Regions from separate parts of the Rhizobium phaseoli genome, predicted to be linked through region 4. Evidence: predicted binding sites of a transcription regulator. Region 4 holds the regulator's gene; each other region holds the start of a gene.
What was found. Region 4 encodes LexA, which represses DNA repair genes until DNA is damaged. Its sites were predicted from a motif close to TGTTCNNNNTGTGTTCNG; they were not measured.

Region 1: AMC88_RS01785 (YifB family Mg chelatase-like AAA ATPase) is a predicted target of LexA. The motif match lies at 2,067-2,084, and genes of this name have one in related genera.
Region 2: AMC88_RS14470 (ATP-dependent helicase) is a predicted target of LexA. The motif match lies at 2,927-2,944, and genes of this name have one in related genera.
Region 3: AMC88_RS21150 (helicase-related protein) is a predicted target of LexA. The motif match lies at 2,717-2,734, and genes of this name have one in related genera.

Annotation. Positions count from the first base shown of each region.
Region 1 covers NZ_CP013532.1:361,183-366,638, forward strand. The annotation lists gene AMC88_RS01770 (YraN family protein) at 1-335, shown strand, start outside; gene AMC88_RS01775 (cupin domain-containing protein) at 449-952, shown strand; gene gshB (glutathione synthase) at 1,041-1,988, shown strand; gene AMC88_RS01785 (YifB family Mg chelatase-like AAA ATPase) at 2,162-3,694, shown strand; gene AMC88_RS01790 (hypothetical protein) at 4,040-4,627, shown strand; gene cysK (cysteine synthase A) at 4,624-5,456, opposite strand, start outside.
Region 2 covers NZ_CP013532.1:2,974,943-2,980,398, reverse strand. The annotation lists gene AMC88_RS14475 (hypothetical protein) at 14-361, shown strand; gene AMC88_RS14470 (ATP-dependent helicase) at 386-2,884, opposite strand; gene AMC88_RS14465 (VOC family protein) at 3,122-3,598, shown strand; gene AMC88_RS14455 (PrkA family serine protein kinase) at 4,010-5,456, shown strand, end outside.
Region 3 covers NZ_CP013532.1:4,401,193-4,406,648, forward strand. The annotation lists gene AMC88_RS21130 (acetyl-CoA C-acetyltransferase) at 1-302, shown strand, start outside; gene phbB (beta-ketoacyl-ACP reductase) at 374-1,099, shown strand; gene AMC88_RS33725 (hypothetical protein) at 1,194-1,352, opposite strand; gene AMC88_RS21140 (YMGG-like glycine zipper-containing protein) at 1,544-1,804, opposite strand; gene AMC88_RS21145 (DUF3309 family protein) at 1,831-1,986, opposite strand; gene AMC88_RS21150 (helicase-related protein) at 2,792-5,456, shown strand, end outside.
Region 4 covers NZ_CP013532.1:2,048,162-2,053,617, reverse strand. The annotation lists gene eno (phosphopyruvate hydratase) at 1-92, opposite strand, end outside; gene kdsA (3-deoxy-8-phosphooctulonate synthase) at 234-1,079, opposite strand; gene AMC88_RS10065 (VOC family protein) at 1,076-1,972, opposite strand; gene lexA (transcriptional repressor LexA) at 2,169-2,888, shown strand; gene AMC88_RS10055 (ComEC/Rec2 family competence protein) at 2,869-5,301, opposite strand.

The sequences.
Region 1 (5,456 bases), 1.7 Mb from region 4:
AGGCGCTGCGCCGCGGCCTGGTGTCGGAATATGTCGCCGCCGTCTTCCTCATGTTGAAAGGCTATCGCATCCTGGCGCTGCGCCACCGCACCCGGCTCGGCGAGATCGATATCGTCGCCCGCAAGGGCGATCTCGCCGTCTTCGTCGAGGTCAAGGCCCGCCACGGCGAGGCTGCGGCGGTCGACGCCGTCTCCGCCGCCGCCCAGAAGCGGATAAGGGCGGCAAGCGATCTCTGGCTCGCCCGCCAGGCCGATCAGGCCCGTCTTTCCCAGCGCTACGATATCGTCGCGGTCACGCCCGGCCGCCTGCCGCGGCATTTCCCCGACGCCTTTTAGCGGTTCCGGTCCAGCCGTTTCGGATCGTTAAAATTTTAGTCCTGGCTTGAACCAGCTCCTTACGACTCTCTGCTATCGCAATCCCTGTTGGGGTAACAATTGGGGGTTGTTTCATGGCCTGGAAGATGATGTTGGCAAGTGCGGTCGCCATGGCCGCGCGTTCGGTGCCTTATGCCGTGGCGAAGCCGGCCGGCAAATCCTTCGTCGCCCATGCAAGCGACCTGCTGCCGCTGAAATCGACGCCGATCAATCCCGACTGGATCATCAACGGCAACCCGCAAGCGCGCACCGCCGAACATTCGCGCGGCCATGACGAGGCGTCGCTGACGGCGATCTGGGACTGCACGGCAGGCGAATTCCGCTGGTATTTCGGCTGGGACGAGACGGTGATGATCCTCGAAGGCGAGGTCCATATCACCGCCGAGGACGGCACCGAACGAACCTTGTGTGCCGGCGACGTCGCCTTCTTCGCCGGCGGAACCTGGGCAAGCTGGCGGGTCGACGATTACGTCCGCAAGGTCGCCTTCCTACGCAAGCCCTTCCCGATGCCCCTGGCGATCGCCTATCGCCTGCGCAACCTGCTGCGCAATGGCAGCAATCAGGGGATCGCCGCCTGACGACCGGTGGCGGCGGCAAGCCTTGATTGACCGTTGCGTTTGATACCGGGCCGACCTACATCTGTCCGGCATTCAGCGAGGGATGGAAATGGCCAAGATCACCAATGTAGCGGTCCAGATGGATCATGTCGCCGGCATCAATATCGCAGGTGACTCCACCTTCGCCATGAGCCTGGAAGCCCAGACGCGCGGCTATAAGCTCTTCCATTACACGCCCGAACGCCTGAGCTTCCGCGACGGCAAGCTCTTTGCCAGCGTCGAGCCGATGCTGCTGCGCGACGTCAAGGGCGATCATTTCGAGCTCGGCGCGCCCGAGCGCGTCGATCTCTCGACCATGGATGTGGTGCTGCTGCGCCAGGACCCGCCCTTCGACATGGCCTACATCACCTCGACGCATCTGCTCGAGCGCATCCACCCGAAGACGCTCGTCGTCAACGATCCGGCCTGGGTGCGCAATTCGCCGGAGAAGATCTTCGTCACCGAATTTTCCGACCTGATGCCGAAGACGCTGATCACCAAGGATCCGGCCGAGATCCGCCGCTTCCGCGACGAGATGGGCGATATCATCCTGAAGCCGCTCTACGGCAATGGCGGCGCCGGCGTCTTCCATTCGACCCGCGACGACCGCAACCTCTCTTCGCTGCTGGAAATGTTCGGCCAGCTGTTCCGCGAACCCTTCATCGCTCAGCAATATCTGCCGGACGTGCGCAAGGGCGACAAACGCATCATCCTGGTCGACGGCGAATTTGCCGGTGCCATCAACCGCGTGCCGGCCGAACATGACAGCCGCTCCAACATGCATGTCGGCGGCCGCGCCGAGGCGACCGAGCTGACGCCGCGCGAAAAGGAAATCTGCGAACGCATCGGCCCGGCGCTGAGGGAGCGCGGCTTCCTCCTCGTCGGCATCGACGTGATCGGCGATTACATGACCGAGATCAATGTCACCTCGCCGACGGGTATCCGCGAGGTGAAAAAGTTCGGCGGCGCCGATATCGCAGCCTTGCTCTGGGATGCGATCGAGCGCAAGCGCGGCTGAGCCTGCGGCTTCAGCCCCACGCCTGCTGTGACCGGGTACAACCCCGGTCACCCCTCATATCTGAAAACGTTCCTTGATCGTTCTTGTTTTATTCCTGCTTCCGTGCCAGATTGCAACCGCTGGCCCTGAAGGGTTGCGGGCGGTATAAGAGTTTGCGGGCAGGGGATGGGCATATGGTCGCGCGTGTCAGTACGGTGGCATTCCAGGGCATAGAAGGCGTGCCGGTCGAGGTCCAGGTCATGATCGCGCCCGGAAAGATCGGCATGCAGATCGTCGGACTGCCTGATAAGGCGGTGGCCGAAAGCCGCGAGCGGGTGCAGGCGGCCCTTCATGCCTCCGGCCTGGCGCTGCCGGCAAAGCGAGTGACCGTCAATCTGGCCCCGGCCGATCTGCCGAAGGAAGGCTCGCATTTCGATCTGCCGATCGCGCTTGCTTTGATGGCCGCACTCGGTGCCATTCCCGCCGATGCGCTGTCGGATTATGTCGTCGTCGGCGAACTCAATCTCGACGGCACGATCGCCGCCATTGCAGGCGCGCTGCCGGCCGCGATCGGCGCCAATGCGCTCGGCAAGGGGCTGATCTGCCCGGCCGAAAGCGGCGCCGAGGCCGCCTGGGCCGGCGCCGAGGTCAATATCCTCGCCCCCCGCAGCCTGATTGCCCTTGCCAATCATTTCCGCGGCACCCAGGTGCTGTCGCGGCCGGAGCCGTCGATCCGCGCCAATGCCGCCAACCTGCCGGATCTTGCCGAGATCAAGGGCCAGGAAAGCGCCAGGCGCGCGCTCGAAGTGGCGGCGGCCGGCGGCCACAATCTGCTGATGGTCGGCCCGCCTGGCTCCGGCAAGTCGATGCTGGCGGCAAGGCTGCCGTCGATCCTGCCGCCGCTCTCGGCGGCCGAATTGCTGGAAGTCTCGATGGTGCATTCGATCGCCGGCCAGCTCACCGGCGGCAAGCTCTCCGATCGCCGGCCCTTCCGCACCCCGCATCATTCCGCCACCATGGCCGCGCTGGTCGGCGGGGGCCTGCGCGCCCGTCCGGGCGAAGCCTCGCTCGCCCATCACGGCGTGCTCTTCCTCGACGAGTTTCCCGAATTCACGCCGCAGGCGCTCGACGCGCTACGCCAGCCGCTCGAAGGCGGCGAATGCGTCATTGCCCGCGCCAATCACCGCGTCTCCTATCCGGCGAAATTCCAGCTGATCGCCGCCATGAACCCCTGCCGCTGCGGCATGGCCGGCGAACCCGGCCACAGCTGCGCCCGCGGCCCGCGCTGCATGAGCGATTACCAGGCCCGCATCTCCGGCCCGCTGATGGACCGCATCGACATCCGCATCGACGTGCCCGCCGTCTCCGCCGCCGATCTCATCCGCCCGATGGTGGCCGAGGCGAGCGCCGACGTCGCCCGCCGCGTCGCCCGCGCCCGCGAACTCCAGCAGGAGCGCTTCGAAGCCGCCGGCGCCAAGGGCATCGGCACCAACGCCCGCTGCTCCACCGCGATGATCGAGAAACTCGCCGAACCCGACGCCGCCGGCCTGCAGCTCCTCCGCGACGCCGCCGAAAAAATGAAATTCTCCGCCCGCGGCTACCACCGCGTCCTCAAGGTCGCCCGCACCCTTGCCGATCTCGACGGCAAACCAACCGTCGGCCGCCTGCATCTGGCCGAGGCGATTTCCTATCGCATCGCCGGGGAGAGGTTAACGGCGGCGGCGTAGGGCGAATGCGCGCAAATATTTTGAACTTTTAGTCGTCGGGCCGCCAGCGATCTGCCGATCGCGGTTGCGCTGATGGCTGTTTCGGTGACGCTGATGCGCTGGATTATAAGGTTATGTCGCCGTCGGCGAATCAACCGCGACGGAACGATGGGTCGCTGCCATGGCGGGAATGCTGGCGGCCGCGATCGCGCTGTGTTGCTTATCCGTTAGCGGTAAGAGCCTCTCCTCATTTCGTCGCTATTTACAATATTAGCTTCGGCTGGAAAAATTTCGAGGATGATGTCGGTCCGTCCGACATGGTCGGTCGGAGGTGAGGGATGAGAAAGCCTGTTGCCGGGAATGCCCATGAGTAATGAATATCCGGGCTCAAACGCCAATCCCTTGGAAGTTCTAGACTTGGCGAATGCCTACTTTGACGCTTCCAAACTCCTGTTCAACGAGGGTCGGAAGCAGGTTGCACTATCCCTCGCACCGGCTCGAATGTGCGCCATTCATGCTATTGAACTCTACCTAAATGCCTTCCTACGCTATGAGGGCGTTGCTCCCGAGGAAATACGAAAACGCATGCACAACCTCGCTGAGCCAATGTTCGTTGATAAACTCAAACTGAGAAAGAAAACCGCCCTGCATCTGGAGGCAATGACAACAAAGCGTGAGTACATCATATCGCGCTACGCTCCGGAGCGGACGAGGGAGCACACTGCGCTGAACCGCCTGAACGCGACGCTGTCGGAAGTCATGGCGAAGGTTGGCAAACACATGCATTCAACGAGCTCAGCTGCACATCGGCAATCATTATTGCGGACTGCCATAGAACTTTCGTCCCACTTCGATTGGGATGCAGATGATGGCACAAGAGAAGGGGCGCTGAAGCGCCCCAATGTTAGCCAAGACAAAGCGCCGGCCGAAAGACTCGGCCACGGCCCACTTTAGCTCCCCAGCCCCTCAAACAATGCCGTCGAGAGATAACGCTCCGCGAAGGACGGGATGATCACGACGATATTCTTGCCCGCATTCTCGGGACGGCTGCCGACCTTGATTGCTGCCGTCAGCGCCGCACCCGAGGAGATGCCGACCGGCACGCCCTCGAGTCTTGCGACCAGCCGCGCCTGTTCGAAGGCTTCGTCGTTGGTGACGGTGACGACCTCGTCGTAGATGCCGGTGTCGAGGATTTTTGGCGCGAAGCCGGCGCCGATGCCCTGGATCTTGTGCGGGCCGGGATTGCCGCCGGAGAGAATGGGGGAATCGGCGGGCTCGACGGCGATGATCTGGATTTCGGGCTTATGGCTTTTCAGCACCTGGCCGACGCCGGTGATCGTGCCGCCGGTGCCGATGCCGGAGATGACGATGTCGACCGTGCCGTCGGTGTCGTTCCAGATTTCTTCCGCGGTCGTCTTGCGGTGAATTTCGGGATTGGCCGGGTTTTCGAACTGCTGCGGAATGATGGCGTCGGGAAGCGACTCCGCCAGTTCCTCGGCTTTGGCGATCGCGCCCTTCATGCCCTTGGCGCCTTCGGTCAGCACCAGCTCGGCGCCGAGCAGCGCCAGCATCTTGCGGCGCTCGACCGACATGGTTTCCGGCATGGTGAGGATCAGCCGATAACCTTTGGCGGCAGCGGCAAAGGCGAGCGCGATGCCGGTGTTGCCGGAGGTCGGCTCGATCAGCACGGACTTGCCGGGGGTGATCCGGCCTTGCGCTTCCAGGCTTTCGATCATCGCCACGCCGATGCGATCCTTGACCGAGGCGATCGGGTTGAAGAATT
Region 2 (5,456 bases), 930 kb from region 4:
CGGAACCCAAATCATGTCCGAGCCTCAGCCGGAGGAAAAGATCGATGCGACTTTCCGCAACGGATCGCTGACGGCGACCGGGATCATTCTCGGTTTCTCCCTCAATTTCATCAGCCTTTGGGTGTCCAATCCCAATGACTGGAGCCGCGTCGATTTGCTGCCGATGTCATTCCTGACCGTCGGCATCGCCATCCAGGTGAAGGTGTTTGCCGATCTTTTGGCGCGAGACTCGCTGCTCGCCGTCAAATACGACCGGGCGCGCCGGCTGTTCCTGATCGGATTGTCGATCGTCGCCACCGGAATGGGGATCGCCCTGCTGAACGACATCCTCGGGCTCAGCAGCATGCGGATGTTCGGGTGACGGTCCTGCGGTATCGTCGCGCGGTCAGACGCGCTCGACGAAACCGTCCAGCACCCGCTTCTGCCCCGCACGGTCGAAGTCGATCGTCAGCTTGTTGCCTTCGATGCCGGTAATGTTGCCATTGCCGAATTTCATGTGGAATACACGATCGCCGAGGGTGAAGCGCGACGGCTCCGACGAGGTCGATTTTGCGACCAGCTCGCCGTCGATCGTGCGTCCCTTCGGGCCGCTTTCGCCATAGCCGATGCGTTCGACGGCGTGGCCGGAGCGGGTGCCCCAGTTGTCGCGCGTGGCGTCGGTCTTGTTGGCCTGGGCGCGTTTCCAGCCGGGCGTGGAATAGGAGTTGGCAAAGGGTTCGGCCTTGTCGAAGCGTGACTGGCCGTAGCCGCCGCGGCCGTAACCGCCGTAGCTCTGCTCCATCTCGGCAACCTCGACATGGGTTTCCGGCAGCTCGTCGAGGAAACGCGAGGGCAGTGTCGATTGCCAGAGGCCGTGGATGCGGCGGTTCGAGACGAACCAGATATGGCAACGGCGCTTGGCGCGGGTGATGCCGACATAGGCCAGGCGGCGTTCCTCCTCCAGGCCGGCCCGGCCGCTTTCATCCAGCGAGCGCTGGTGGGGGAACAGGCCTTCTTCCCAGCCCGGCAGGAACACAGTCTCGAATTCCAGGCCCTTGGCCGAATGCAGCGTCATGATCGAGACGGCGTCGAGGTTCTCGTTGGTCTCTGCGTCCATGACGAGGGAGACGTGCTCGAGGAAACCGCGCATCGACTCGAAGCTTTCCATCGAGCGGATCAGTTCCTTCAAATTTTCGAGGCGGCCCGGCGCTTCGGCGCTCTTGTCGTTCTTCCACATGTCGGTGTAGCCGGACTCCTCGAGGATCTGCTCGGCAAGTTCGGTATGCGGTGTGTTTTCAAGCAGTTCCTGCCATCGGCGGAAAGATTGAATCACGTCGAAGAGGGCTTTGCGCGCCTTCGGCTTCAGCTCGTCCGTCTCGATCATGTCGGCAGCGGCCGCCAGCATCGGGATATCGCGGGCACGCGCATAGTCGTGCAGGGCGCGCACCGTCGTGTCGCCGAGGCCGCGCTTTGGCGTGTTGATGATGCGCTCGAAGGCAAGGTCGTCGGCCGGCTGCGCGACCAGGCGGAAATAGGCCATGGCATCGCGGATTTCGAGGCGCTCGTAGAAACGCGGGCCGCCGATGACGCGATAGTTGAGGCCGAGGGTGACGAAGCGATCTTCGAACTCGCGCATCTGGAAGGAGGCGCGCACGAGGATCGCCATGTCGTTCAGCAGGTGCTTGTTGCGCTGGAGCTGCTCGATCTCCTCGCCGATGGCGCGGGCTTCCTCCTCCGAATCCCAGGAGGCGTGGACCTGTACCTTGACGTCATCCGGGTCGGCGCGGTCGGTGAACAGCGTCTTGCCGAGGCGGCCTTCATTGTGGGCGATCAGATGGGCGGCGGCACCGAGGATATGTTCGGTCGAGCGGTAATTGCGTTCGAGCTTGATCACCTTGGCGCCGGGGAAATCCTTCTCGAAGCGCAGGATATTGTCGACCTCGGCGCCGCGCCAACCGTAGATCGACTGGTCGTCGTCGCCGACGCAGCAGACGTTCTGCGGCTCGCCCTTGCTGCGCTGAGCCAGCAGCCGCAGCCACATATACTGGGCGGTGTTGGTGTCCTGATACTCGTCGACGAGGATATAACGGAAGCGGCCGTGATATTCCTTGAGAAGATCCGGATTCTTGCGGAAGATCGCAATTGGATGCATCAACAGATCGCCGAAATCACAGGCGTTGAGCGTCGACAGACGCGCCTGATAGGCGAAGTAGAGATCGCGGCCGCGGCCATTGGCAAAGGCGCGCGCATCGCCTTCGGGAATATCGGCCGGACCGAGGCCCTTGTTCTTCCAGGTGTCGATCATGCCGGCGAACTGCTTGGCCGGCCAGCGTTTGTCGTCGAGGCCTTCGGCCTGGATCAGCTGCTTGATCAGGCGGACGACGTCGTCGGTGTCGAGAATGGTGAAGTCGGAGCTGAGGCCGACGAGCTCGGCATGGCGGCGCAGAAGCTTGACGCCGATGGAATGGAAGGTGCCGAGCCAGGGCATGCCTTCGACAGCGCCGCCGACGAGGAGCGCGATGCGCTCCTTCATCTCGCGTGCGGCCTTGTTGGTGAAGGTGACGGCGAGAATCTGCGAGGGGAAGGCGCGGCCTGTATTGAGGATGTGGGCGATCCGGGTCGTCAATACCCGTGTCTTGCCGGTGCCGGCGCCGGCAAGGACGAGAACCGGACCTTCCAGGGTTTCCACGGCTTCCGTCTGTTCGGGATTGAGGCCGGCGAGGTAATCCGGTCGCTTGCCGCCGTCACGCGCCGCCATGGCGCGGGCGGCGATCCCGCCGGCCGCGGCGGGCGCCCCTCCGGCGGGGGCGTAGGCCCCCGGGGGTGCGGCAGGCGGCTGCGGCTTGCGCGCCATCTCACCCGGCTCTTCGTCGAAGAAGGGAATATCGTCGAAACTATTGCTCATGGCGCGTAATGTAGTGATTCGGGAAGGAAAGACCAGAAAAGATGTTCTGCTTTCATTCCCGAACCACCGCTATTGCGGGCCGATGCGGACGGCAGGGCGGGCCGCTGATGCGACTGCGATCGTCGTACGGCCGAGCAGCGAAAAAAACCGAGCGCAGCCTGTCGGAACCGATGCAGGCGAGACGTCCTCGGGGCATCGGACAGGTGTCCGGCAAACCTTGCCAACAGGAGGCTGTTCATGCCGCAGGTCGTTTCAAATCTCTGGTTCGCGGAGCAAGCGCGCGAAGCCGTCGAATTCTACGTATCGGTCATTCCAGAATCCAGGATCGGCCGCACCACAATATTGCCGGCGGAAACGCCGAGCGGGCCTCCGGGCAGCGTCGAACTGATCGAATTCACGCTCGGCGATCAAGCATTCCTGGCGATGAAGGCAGGCCCGCTCGACAGCTTCAACCATTCCTTCTCGATTGCCATCCTGCTCGACAGCCAGGCCGAGATCGATCGGATCTGGGATGCGTTTCTCGCCAATGGCGGCACGCCTGAAGCCTGCGGCTGGCTCAAGGACCGCTGGGGCCTATCCTGGCAGATCGTGCCGCGGGCGCTTTCCGAGATGGTCGCCGACAGCGATCGAGAGCGGGCCAAGCGCGTCACCGAAGTGATGCTCGGCATGGTCAAGATTGATCTTGCTGCACTGGAGAGAGCGTTCAACGGCTGAGGCCGGCGGAGGCGCGATTGCGAATCGGGCGCGTGATCGCCACGCGCCATTTTCCCCTGAAATTTACCGAATTTACTTTCGGCGCATCGGCAGCCGACCGATCGAAGCTGCCCTATCGGTTGCCGATCGCTGTTTTTTCGCATTCTCGAATCACGGGCGCCATTGCACACCTTTTTGACAACTATGTCACGTCGCTAAATGTGCTGATATCGCAATGACCCTTTTCTCAACTACAATATGAAACAGTTTCGCAGAGTAAAAAAATACCGGTGCATGCAATTTTTTGTGCATTGCTACAAACAGCCGGTGAGCGTCGAATATACCTACGAAACTATTGATTCTAAGGAACGCCGTGGCCATCTCGATGGTTATACGGCTTAGAGCCTGCGGCATAACCTTAATGGAGGTCCCATGCTGAGTGAATCCGTATTCGATGCGTTCACGCGCAGTTATGAAGCGCGACGCGAGACCGACATCTCGGTTTCGGAATATCTCGATCTCTGCAAGAAAGAACCGATCGCCTATGCGAATGCGACGGAGCGCCTGCTCGCGGCGATCGGCGAACCGCAGATGGTCGACACCGCCAGGGACGCGCGCCTCGGTCGGATCTTCATGAACAGGACCATCCGGGTCTATCCGGCTTTTGCCGGCTTTCACGGCATGGAAGAGACCATCGAACGCATTGTTTCCTTCTTCCGGCATGCGGCGCAGGGGCTCGAAGAGCGCAAGCAAATTCTCTATCTGCTCGGTCCCGTCGGCGGCGGCAAGTCGTCGCTCGCGGAGCGGCTGAAGCAGTTGATGGAGGTTCATCCGATCTACGTCCTGAAAGCGGGCGACGAGATCAGTCCCGTGTTCGAAAGCCCGCTCAACCTGTTCGATCCTGAGACAATGGGCTCGCTGCTCCAGGAGCAGTACGGCATCCCGCTGCGGCGCCTGAACGGGTTGATGAGCCCATGGTGCCTGAAGCGGCTCGACGACTTCGGCGGCGATATTTCCCGCTTCCGCGTCGTCAGGATACAGCCTTCGCGGTTGCGCCAGATCGCGATTGCCAAAACCGAGCCGGGAGACGAGAACAATCAGGACATCTCGTCGCTGGTCGGCAAGGTCGACATTCGCAAGCTGGAAACCTACTCCCAGAACGATCCCGATGCCTACAGCTATTCGGGCGGGCTCAACCGCGCCAATCAGGGCATTCTCGAATTCGTCGAGATGTTCAAGGCGCCGATCAAGATGCTGCATCCGCTGCTGACGGCGACGCAGGAGGGCAACTATATCGGCTCCGAAAATATCGGCGCCATACCCTTCTCCGGCATCGTGCTTGCGCATTCGAACGAGGCGGAGTGGCAGACCTTCAAGGCCAACAAGAACAACGAGGCGTTTATCGACCGTATCTGCGTCATCAAGGTGCCTTATTGCCTGCGCGTGACGGAAGAACAGAAGATCTACGAAAAGCTGATCGAGGGATCGGAGCTGGCGGATGCACCGTGCGCCCCGGCAACGCTCGAAATGCTAGCTCGGTTTTCCGTGCTTTCGCGCCTGCGCAAGCATGAGAACTCGACCTTCTTCTCGAAAATGCGCACCTATGACGGCGAAAGCCTGAAGGAGAGCGATCCGCGCGCCCGCAGCGTTCAGGAATACCGGGATGCTGCCGGCATCGACGAAGGCATGGACGGGATATCCACCCGCTTCGCCTTCAAAGTGCTCGCCTCCACCTTCAATCACGACACCACGGATATCGGCGCCGATCCTGTTCATCTGATGTACGTGCTGGAACAGGCGATCCGTCGCGAGCAATTTTCGGACGATGTCGAGAAGCGCTATCTGGAATTCATCAAGGCCGATCTTGCGCCACGCTACG
Region 3 (5,456 bases), 2.2 Mb from region 4:
TCCCGGCGTCCCGCAAGGCGCTCGAAAAGGCCGGCTGGTCGGTCGGCGATCTCGATCTCGTCGAAGCCAACGAGGCTTTTGCCGCGCAAGCCTGCGCCGTCACCAAGGATCTCGGTTGGGATCCTGCCATCGTCAATGTCAATGGCGGGGCAATTGCCATCGGCCATCCGATCGGCGCTTCCGGCGCGCGAGTTCTCAACACTTTGCTGTTCGAGATGAAGCGCCGTGGCGCGAAGAAAGGCCTGGCCACGCTTTGCATCGGCGGCGGCATGGGTGTCGCCATGTGCTTCGAAGCACTCTAATAGCATACGATACGATCCGTCATTGATTGAAATCCCGCCACGCGCGGGCGAAAACACAAGGGGAGCGGAACATGAGCAGAGTGGCTCTGGTCACCGGCGGTACACGCGGCATCGGCGCAGCAATATCCACGGCACTGAAAAAAGCCGGATACAAGGTTGCGGCGACTTATGCCGGCAATGACGAGAAGGCCAAGGCCTTCCACGACGTCACCGGCGTTGCCGTATTCAAGTGGGATGTTTCGGATTACGCTGCCTGCGGGGAAGGGATCGCCAGGGTTGAAAGCGAGATCGGACCGGTCGAGATTCTCGTCAACAATGCCGGCATCACTCGCGATGCCATGTTCCACAAGATGACGCCGCAGCAGTGGCACGAGGTGATCAACACCAATCTCACCGGCCTGTTCAACATGACGCATCAGGTCTGGACCGGCATGCGCGACCGCAGCTTCGGACGCATCGTCAACATCTCCTCGATCAACGGCCAGAAGGGCCAGATGGGCCAGGCGAACTATTCGGCCGCCAAGGCCGGCGATCTCGGCTTCACCAAGGCGCTTGCCCAGGAAGGGGCGGCTAAAAATATCACGGTCAACGCCATCTGCCCCGGTTACATCGGAACGGAAATGGTGCTTGCCGTGCCGGAGAAGGTGCTGAACGAGCGCATCATTCCCCAGATTCCCGTCGGCCGTCTCGGCGAGCCGGAAGAGATCGCACGCTGCGTCACTTTCCTCGTCTCCGACGATGCCGGCTTCATCACCGGTTCGACGCTGACGGCCAATGGCGGGCAGTTCTTCGTTTAGCCGGGTCGACGAGCCAGATCGGCTTGAGCGACAGCGTCTGCCTGCCGGCTGCGCTGTCGCTTTTGTGTGCGGCTCGGATGTCCGCTTCGGGACATCAGGAGAGGTCGCGGGGGTTGCGATGTCCGCGGGCGGCAATCCGGACTGGCGCTTTTCGCGCCGCGCCGACTTCGCTGCGAAGGGCTGAGACCGCGCTTGTCACGAAGGCCAAGGCGATGAGAACGGCGACGGCGGAATTCATGAAAATTTGAGCCATGGAAGCGTTCCTCTTCAATGCGTAGGCGGCTTTGCCTGCCTACTGCGCTTGAGAAGGAATATGCGGTTCTCGGGACGACGCCGGTAGACTTGACTTTTGATACCGATCGTCAACGTCGCGTTGACACGGAAAGGCAACAAAGAAAAACGGGCGCCAAAGCGCCCGTTGGGAGTCCGATATGATTCTGCCGGTCAGTAGCGGCAGCGGGCCTCGTAGCGGCGGCCGTAGCGGTCGCGATAGATGCAGTAGCCGCGGCGTTCGACCGACTGGCCGATGAGCGCGCCGGTCAGACCGCCGGCAACGGCGCCGACTGCGGCACCACCCCAGCTGTTGGTGACGGCGCCGCCGATGATCGCACCGGTACCGGCGCCAATCGCAGTGCCCTGCTCGGTCGCCGTGCAGGATGCGAGGGCGCCCACGAGCGCGCCAATGAGAACAATCTTCTTCATCATGTCGTAACTCCCCAGGTTGTCGGGCTTTAGATGCGCCCCATTAGTACAAGGATAATGATAATCACGAGAACTAGCCCCAAACCGCCGGAAGGTCCATAGCCCCAGCCACGGCTATAACCCCAATTCGGCAAGGCTCCGATCAAGAGCAGAATGAGGATAACGAGAAGTATCGTGCCAAGCATGGTGTGTTTCCTTCATTTTCATCCGCAATCTGAATGGACAAGAAACACGCATTGGCGATTTTTGTTCCCGGTTAGGCGGGCGAATTGTGATGCGGCACGATTCATGGTTTGTGATCGGTCTCGCTCGGCAAAATGCTGCTATGGTTAAAAAATCATTCAAATACAATATGTTGCGGCGAACATATCGGGAAGATCATCATGTCGCCGATTCGTCGGTGATTCGTTCCGTTTTTGATCAATCCGCTCGTGCAAAGTGATTCCCGGCTTAAGGTTGGGTGATTTCGTCGTCAAAGGTTAATTCCTGCTTGAGACGTCTGACGCGAGGTTCTGTCACCTGCCTGCATCTAGCGACGGAGGCTGGCGGTGGCACCAGATATTGCCGTGAACGAAAGGTGAAAACGCCTCAGTCGGCGATTCGTCTCCGATTCGTTCCGGATTTGGTCGAGCGGTTAATTTACGGTGGAATTTCCGCTTGGCAAAGTGCATGGCCGACCTCGGCAAGCTGATGGAAATGTGAACGGGAGAGAGTCTCCCGATTCAGCATCTAGTGGAAAAAAGTGATTCAAAATCAATACTTAGCCGTGAACAAAAGCTGAATCAGCGGGAGTCAGCGATTCGTCGCTGATTCGTTCTCAGGCTGTTCCGAATCTGCAATTCAGGCGTCCCGGATGACTCGCAAAGGTCGCAATCCTCGCTGCATTTTAAAATCTGCCCTTGCGTTTGCGGCGGCAGCTGTCCATGTGTTCTGTGCCTCCGTCGAGAGGCGACAGTTTTCCTGAGGCCGCCTGCCTCATTTGCATGGACCATGACTCTGACTTCGCAGCCGATGATTCTGAGCGGGCGCGGTGTGACCGCGATGCTCGGACCAACCAATACCGGCAAGACCCATTATGCCATCGAGCGCATGGTCGCACACGGGACCGGCGTGATCGGCCTGCCGCTGCGGCTGCTGGCGCGCGAGGTCTATACGCGGGTGGTGGAGAAGGTCGGTGTGCAGAACGTGGCGCTGGTCACCGGTGAGGAAAAGATTTCGCCGGCCAATGCACGTTTTTCGGTCTGTACCGTTGAAGCGATGCCCCGCGAGACGAAGGCCGCCTTCGTGGCGATCGACGAGGTGCAGCTCGCCGGCGATCTCGAGCGCGGCCATATCTTCACCGACCGCATCCTGCACCTTCGCGGCCGCGAGGAAACGCTGCTGCTCGGCGCCGCGACGATGCGGCCGATCCTGCAGCTGCTGCTGCCCGGTATCACCATCGTCGAGCGGCCGCGGCTTTCGCATCTTTTTTATGCCGGGCAGAAGAAGATCACCCGGCTGCCGCAGCGCTCCGCCATCGTCGCTTTTTCGGCCGACGAGGTCTATGCCATCGCCGAGCTCATCCGCCGGCAGCGCGGCGGCGCGGCGGTCGTGCTGGGGGCACTCAGCCCGCGCACGCGCAATGCGCAGGTCGCGCTTTATCAGGCGGGCGACGTCGAATATCTGGTGGCGACCGACGCAATCGGCATGGGCCTCAATCTCGATGTCGATCACGTCGCCTTCGCCCAAGACAGAAAATTCGACGGCTACCAGTTCCGCAACCTCAATCCGGGTGAACTCGGCCAGATCGCCGGCCGCGCCGGGCGGCACGTGCGCGACGGGACCTTCGGCGTCACCGGCCAGGTCTCGCCCTTCGACGAGGAGCTGGTCCAGCGCATCGAAGGCCATGAATTCGACAATGTCAAAGTCTTGCAGTGGCGCACGACTGAGATGGACTTCTCCTCGATCCAGTCGCTGCGCGCCAGTCTCGAGGCCGGGCCGCGCGTCGCCGGACTGACGCGGGCGCTGCCCGCCGTCGACCAGCAGGCGCTGGAGCAGCTTTCGCGCTATCCCGAGGTCATCGATCTCGCCGATCGGCCGGCTCGCGTCGAAAAACTCTGGGAGGCTTGCGCACTTCCCGACTACAGGCGTATCACTCCGGCACAACATGCCGATCTGATCGCGACCCTCTTTTCCGATCTCGTCCGCTATGGCACGGTGAACGAGCAATTCCTGGCGGAGCAGGTTCATCGCTCCGATCGGACAGATGGGGAAATTGACACGCTTTCGGCGCGAATCGCGCAGATAAGGACCTGGACCTATGTTTCGAATCGGCCCGGCTGGCTGACCAATCCGACACATTGGCAGGAAAAGACGCGGGAAATCGAAGATCGATTGTCCGATGCGTTACATGAAAGGTTGACGAAACGCTTTGTTGATCGCAGGACATCTGTGCTCATGAAGCGCCTGAGAGAGAATGCGATGCTGGAAGCTGAAATCAGTGTGAATGGCGATGTCTTCGTTGAAGGACATCATGTAGGGCAGTTGAGCGGGTTCCGTTTCACGCCGGTGGCGGGAGCGGACGGACCGGATGCCAAGGCGGTTCAGGCTGCGTCGCAAAAAGCGCTCGCGCTCGAATTCGAAGCCAGAGCGGCGCGGATGCATGCCGCCGGCAATAGCGATCTGGCGATCGGCTCGGACGGGTTGATCCGCTGGCTCGGCGATCCGGTGGCGCGGCTTTCGGGCAGCGATCACGTCATGCGCCCGCGGGTGATTCTGCTCGCCGACGAGCAGTTGACCGGCAATGCCCGCGATCACGTCGCCGCCCGCATCGAGCGCTTCGTCAACCATCATATCAGCACGGTGCTGAAGCCGCTCGACGATCTGTCGCGCGCCGAAGACCTGCAGGGTCTCGCCAAGGGGCTTGCCTTCCAGCTCGTCGAGAATCTCGGCGTGCTCTTCCGACGTGACGTGACCGAGGAGGTGAAGTCGCTGGACCAGGAGGCCCGCGCCTCCATGCGCCGCTACGGCGTGCGTTTCGGCGCCTATCATATTTTCGTCCCGGCCCTTCTGAAGCCGGCGCCGGCCGAACTGATCACGCTGCTCTGGGCGTTGAAGAACGACGGTTTGGACAAGCCGGGTTACGGTGACCTCATTCCCGTGTTGGCCGCCGGCCGCACCTCCGTCGTGACCGATCCAAGCTTCGAGCGGATGTTCTACAAGCTCGCCGGTTTTCGTTTCCTCGGCAAACGCGCCGTGCGCATCGACATTCTCGAGCGGCTTGCCGATATCATCCGTCCGCTGCTGCAATGGAAACCCGGCCAGAACAATCGTCCGGAAGGCGCCTATGACGGCCGCCGCTTCACGACGACGACGGCGATGCTGTCAATCCTCGGCGCGACGCTCGAGGACATGGAAGAAATCCTCAAGGGTCTCGGCTATCGCGCCGATGCCGTGAAGGCGGAAGAGGCGTCGGCTCATCTTGCCGCGCAGGACGCCGCTCCGGCGCCCGCAGCCTCCGCAGAGGCATCTCAGGAAGAAACGGTGGAAAAGGCCGATCACGACGACGCCGACGCGGCGGCGGAGGAGGCTGTTTCCGAGCCATCCTCAGCCGAGGCGACCGCGGCCGACGCGCCTGCGGCAGAAGCGGTTCAAGGCAATCCTGCGACCGAAGCCT
Region 4 (5,456 bases):
CTGCCGTCTTCGAGATAGACATCGACTTCGACGGTGGGGTTGCCACGGCTATCGAGAATCTCGCGGGCGATGATATCGGTGATTGCAGTCATGGGTTCTTCCTGCTCGGTGGGTGATCAATCGTTCGAAGCCTGTCATAATCGAAGGCGTGCAAATTACAATGCCGCAATTTCCAGCCTTCGAACCGGCGTCCCGACGTGGCCTAAACGACGATCATGTCAACCTGTTGAACGTCAGGCCTTGGCGACCGCGTCAAATGCAAGCAATTTCTCAAGCAGCCGCGGCATGTCTTTGAGATAGACCATGTTCGGGCCGTCGGACGGTGCGTTGTCTGGGTCCTGGTGGGTTTCGAGGAAGACGCCGGCAATACCCGTCGCCACGGCTGCGCGCGCCAGCGTCTCTACGAATTCGCGCTGACCGCCCGAGGATTCGCCCTGCCCGCCGGGCTGGGCGACGGAATGGGTCGCATCGAAAATGACCGGCGCGCCCATCGCCGCCATGATCGGCAGCGAGCGCATGTCGGAAACCAGCGTATTGTAGCCGAAGGAGGCGCCGCGCTCGCACAGCAGCACGTTGGCATTGCCGCTGGCATTGAGCTTCTTCAGGACGTTCTTCATATCCCAGGGGGCGAGGAACTGGCCCTTCTTGACGTTGACGACGCGGCCGGTCTTGGCGGCGGCGATCAGAAGATCCGTCTGGCGGCAGAGGAAGGCGGGGATCTGCAGAACGTCGATCACCTCAGCCACCTCGGCGCATTGCTCGGCCGTGTGGACGTCGGTCAGGACGGGAAAGCCGAATTCCTTCTTCAGGTCGGCGAAGACCTCCATGCCCTTTTCAAGCCCGATGCCGCGCTCGGCCGAGAGCGAGGTGCGGTTCGCCTTGTCGAAAGAACTCTTATAAACGAGGCCGATGCCGAGTTTTGCGCAGAGCTCCTTCAGCGTGCCGGCGACCATGAAGGCGTGATCGCGGCTCTCCATCTGGCAGGGGCCGGCAATCAGCGACAGGCGGCCGGTATTGGAAAAGGTGACCTGGCCTTCGCCTTCGCCGATCTTGACCTCGGAATTGGTATCAGTGCTCATCGTGGTTCCTCGAAGGCAAAAAGCGCGCCCTGCCCGGGCGTGGGCTTCACCAGAATGCGATTGTTCTTGCGTGTGTATGTCACTCCGTTAGCAGCCAAATGCGCTTCTGTCACGGCAAGATCGGCGACGTTGAAAAGGATTGCCTGACCGCGCAGGCCACGATCGGCAGCGGAAACGACAAGCTCGAAATAAGCCTCCAGCCCTTCCGGCGTCATCAGGCTGATCTTGGCATTCGAGGCCGCGATCTCCACGCCGAAACCGGTTTTCTCTACTGCCGTTTGCCCGACCGCAAGACCAACGAAGGCGGAAAATGCCGCCGGGTCCGGCGTACAAACCGCGATTTCGGCAATGCCAGTCACGCCATTGGCATGTGTCTCCAGCGCGGCGCGATCGGCGGGGAAGGCATTGATGCGCTGACAGGTAAAGAGAAAGAAGTCGGGAGCGCGCAGATCTCCTGAGAAGGCCAGTTTGAAGCTGCCGACGCTTTCCGAACCGTCCGGCATCCGCAGCGGCCTGCTGAACTGCAACATCTCGCCGGCACTCGCGCCGCTGCCGACGAATCGCCGATGATCGAGGCCGGCATCCTCGGTGAGAAAGGCCAGCGCCGAAAGTCCCTCCTCGCCGCAGCGGAAGCGGAAGGCGCGATTGCGGGCGATGAAGACATTGCCCTGGCGGGCCGCTGTCTCGCTCTCCTCGACGCTCGCCACCCCGAGCGGCTCGATATAGGTCTTGTCTGCGAAGAAGACGCAGGCATTCTCCGTTCCGAAGGGATGACGCGCATCGGCGGCGACGGTGAAGCCGAGTTTGCCTAGCCTTTCGCGCGCCAGCTCGATATCGACGACCGGGAGTACGACGTGATCCAGCGGATGCGGCTTAGCGGAATGTGCGCTCATGATATCCCTCCTGACACGTCAAGAGATGTGCGACAGCACTCCCCCCAATGCAAGACATGTGTGCCAATCCGGCGAATGAAAATAAAAATCTCAACGAGTTGGTGCGAAGTTTTACGGAAATTTAGCTACTTGCGGAACACATATGGAACATATAGTGTCTGTTCTGGATTTGTTTCAATCACGGGGTCTGACGTCGATGCTCACGCGCAAACAACAGGAGCTTCTCCTATTCATTCATGAGCGCATGAAGGAATCGGGCGTTCCCCCCTCTTTCGACGAGATGAAGGATGCCCTGGATCTCGCCTCGAAATCCGGCATCCATCGTCTGATCACGGCGCTCGAGGAACGCGGTTTCATTCGCCGCCTACCGAACCGGGCCCGGGCGCTGGAGGTGATCAAGCTGCCGGAAGCCTATAGCCCCAGTCTTCAGCCGCGCCGCGGTTTTTCGCCGAGCGTCATCGAAGGCAGCCTCGGCAAGCCCCCGGCGGTCGCCGCCCCCGCTGCCGCAAAGCCGATTGCCGACAACGGCAACTCCGTCTCCGTGCCGGTCATGGGCAGGATTGCCGCCGGTGTTCCGATCTCGGCAATCCAGAACAATACGCACGACATCGTCGTCCCTGCAGATATGCTCGGCTCGGGCGAGCATTACGCGCTGGAGGTCAAGGGCGATTCGATGATTGACGCCGGTATCTTCGACGGCGACACAGTGATCATCCGCAACGGCAGTACCGCAAGTCCCGGCGATATCGTCGTTGCCCTCGTCGACGACGAGGAAGCGACGCTGAAGCGCTTTCGCCGCAAGGGTGCCTCGATTGCCCTCGAAGCCGCCAACCCGGCTTACGAGACCCGCATTTTCGGACCCGACCGAGTCAAGGTGCAGGGCAAGTTGGTCGGCCTCATTCGCCGTTATCACTGACAGCAGACGGGGCGGCTTCGGTAAAACTGTCCTTGCGCCAATCATAGGCGCGATGGCGCATCCATGGACGTGATAAGGCGTCGAATGCGGTTGCAATCTCGTGTCCCGTCTGCACAAAACGCAATTCGACGGAACCGGTCCTGCGCAGCGTCTCGCCGGTGAAGAGGGTCGCACCCGATCGGCAACGGTCGAAACGCAGGCGCACGGAGGTCACAACGATCTCGCCGGCGTCGCAGGCCGGGCCGAGATAGGCGGCATTGTCGATGACCGCGACGACATGGCCATTGCCGAGCCTGGCGATACACCAGGCTTTCTTGACGCAGGAAAACCGATTTGCCTCACCGCCGGCTGCGGCGGCCACCATTGCCGTCCTCGCTTCATTCTGCTGATCGCGCGAAAGCTTGACGCGGCGGTCCTCGCCCTGCGGCGGGATGGCAGGGCCATCCAGCATTTTCGGCGGGTGATGCGTCGGCAGGACCAGCGCTCTCTGCCACTGGTCAAAGATGAAGTCCGGCGGGTTTTCGCGGTTTGAAGCCATTGCCGTCGCCGCGACGAGCCCTACGAGACCACCATCCTCGGAAATCACCAGATCCGGCGGCGGGGATCCCGGCAGAATGAGCAGGATGAGCGTCGCAACGGCGAGGATCGATGTGCCGGCGTGGCGTAACCGGGTGCGAAGCAGCGTCAGCAGCAGAAAGCCTGCCACGGCCACGACGAAATACCAGCCGGGCAAGCGGCCGAAGCCGATATCACCGCCCCAGCCGGACACCGTCTTGGCAACCGCGATCACCAGATCGAGGCCGAAGCCGACCACCGTCCAGAGCGGAGCGTCCAGACCGAACGGCATGAGCAACATGGCCAGCAGCCCGGCCGGCATGACGATGAAAGAGATGATCGGCATCGTCGCAAGATTTGCCGGCAGACCATAAGCGGTCAGTCGATGAAAATGCTCGATCGAAAACAGCGCCGTCGAAAATCCGCCGATCAGCGAAGTCAGGAAGACGCCGCCGAAGAAACCGGCGACCGCCGCAACCGGCCGCAGGAGCGGCAGCTTCAGCAACGGGTTTTCCCGGATGCGCCGGTCCTTCCATAGCTGATAACCCGATACCAGCGCCAAAGTCGCGGCAAAGGACATCTGAAAGCTTGGCCCCAAGACCTCGGAGGGTGAAATGGCGATGATGACCAGCGCCGAGAGAACGACATTGCGCAGGCTGATCGACGGCCGATCGAAGAAGACGGCAATCAGCATGATCGCCATCATGATGAAGGCGCGTTCGGCCGAGACGCCGAATCCCGAGATCAGGAAGTAGGCCGTGACGGCGATGAGCGCGCCCGCGGCGGCGATCTTCTTTGTCGGATAGGCTTGAGCGACACCAGGAAAGAGGCTGAGCAGCATCCGGAAGCCGACGAAGAAAATGCCGGCCGACAGCGCCATGTTGAGGCCGGAGATCGCGACGATATGAGCAAGGCCGGACTGGCGCAGCGCCTCCGTCGTTTCCTTCGAGATAGCGCGCCGCTCGTCAGTCACCAGTGCGGCGGCAAAAGCGCCTGTGTCGCCGGGCAGCATCGAGCGTATGCGATCGCCGATACCGCTGCGCAACCGGTAAAGCCATTCGAGCAGAGCGTCGGACGTCGATGTCACAGCCGGCGGGCCTGCCTGCAAATCGACCTTCTCAGGGGCACGGTAGAAGAAGCCGTTGGCGCCGATGCCATCGAAATAGGCACCGAATGAAAAGTCGTTGAGGCCAGGAAGCGCCGGTCCTGCCGGCGGCGTCAACCGCGCTCGGCCGGTGATGATGTCGCCGATCTCGAAAGGCATATCGGCACCGCGGGCGATTACTGTTATGCGCCGCGGCGGCCGCTTCACCTCCGGTGCCTCGGTGCCGGTGACGGCAAGAATATAGCGCCACCGCCCGCGGTCGTCGCCTTCGCGCCGCTCGACGCGGCCGGTCACCGTCGTCGTCACGGATGAATCGAGGATGACCGTCGAGGCCCGCCAGCTTTCGAGCTGCGCGCAGAGCATGCCGCAGGCCACCAGGGCAAGCGCCAGGAACATCGCCCGCAAGGCCGGCCGGCTGCGGCCGGCGACCAGCCCCGCAAGCATCAACACCGACAGGCAGAGCAACGATGGAACGAGAGGAACATCCGTTGCAGCAAGAAACCAAAATGCCGCGCCGGCGCCGAGGAAGACCGGCGAGAACAGGAGCAGACGCCCGTGGTCGACCTCCTCGCTCAGCATCCGGCCGCCGGCACGCAGCGATTGTGCCATTGCCGCCGGCAGCCGGTGGCGCACTGACATCGCCGACTGAGTTCTTGCCGGACGCGTCCCCGCGGCGGGGGCGGGAAAATCCGCGGGATCGGCAAGACCGACGCCCGCTTGCGGCCGCAATTCGACTGTTGTCAATTCCTGCATGCGCGGCCCGAAGTCACCTTGCCCAGGCATTCAGAATGCAACCTCCGGGCAAATCCGGCAAGCATAATCGATTGAAATGCGAGGGAAAATCGCAAATGGGAAAAGACCAGTCGAATCATCGGTTTCCGCTATGCGTGCGGCTCATCGCTGCAGTG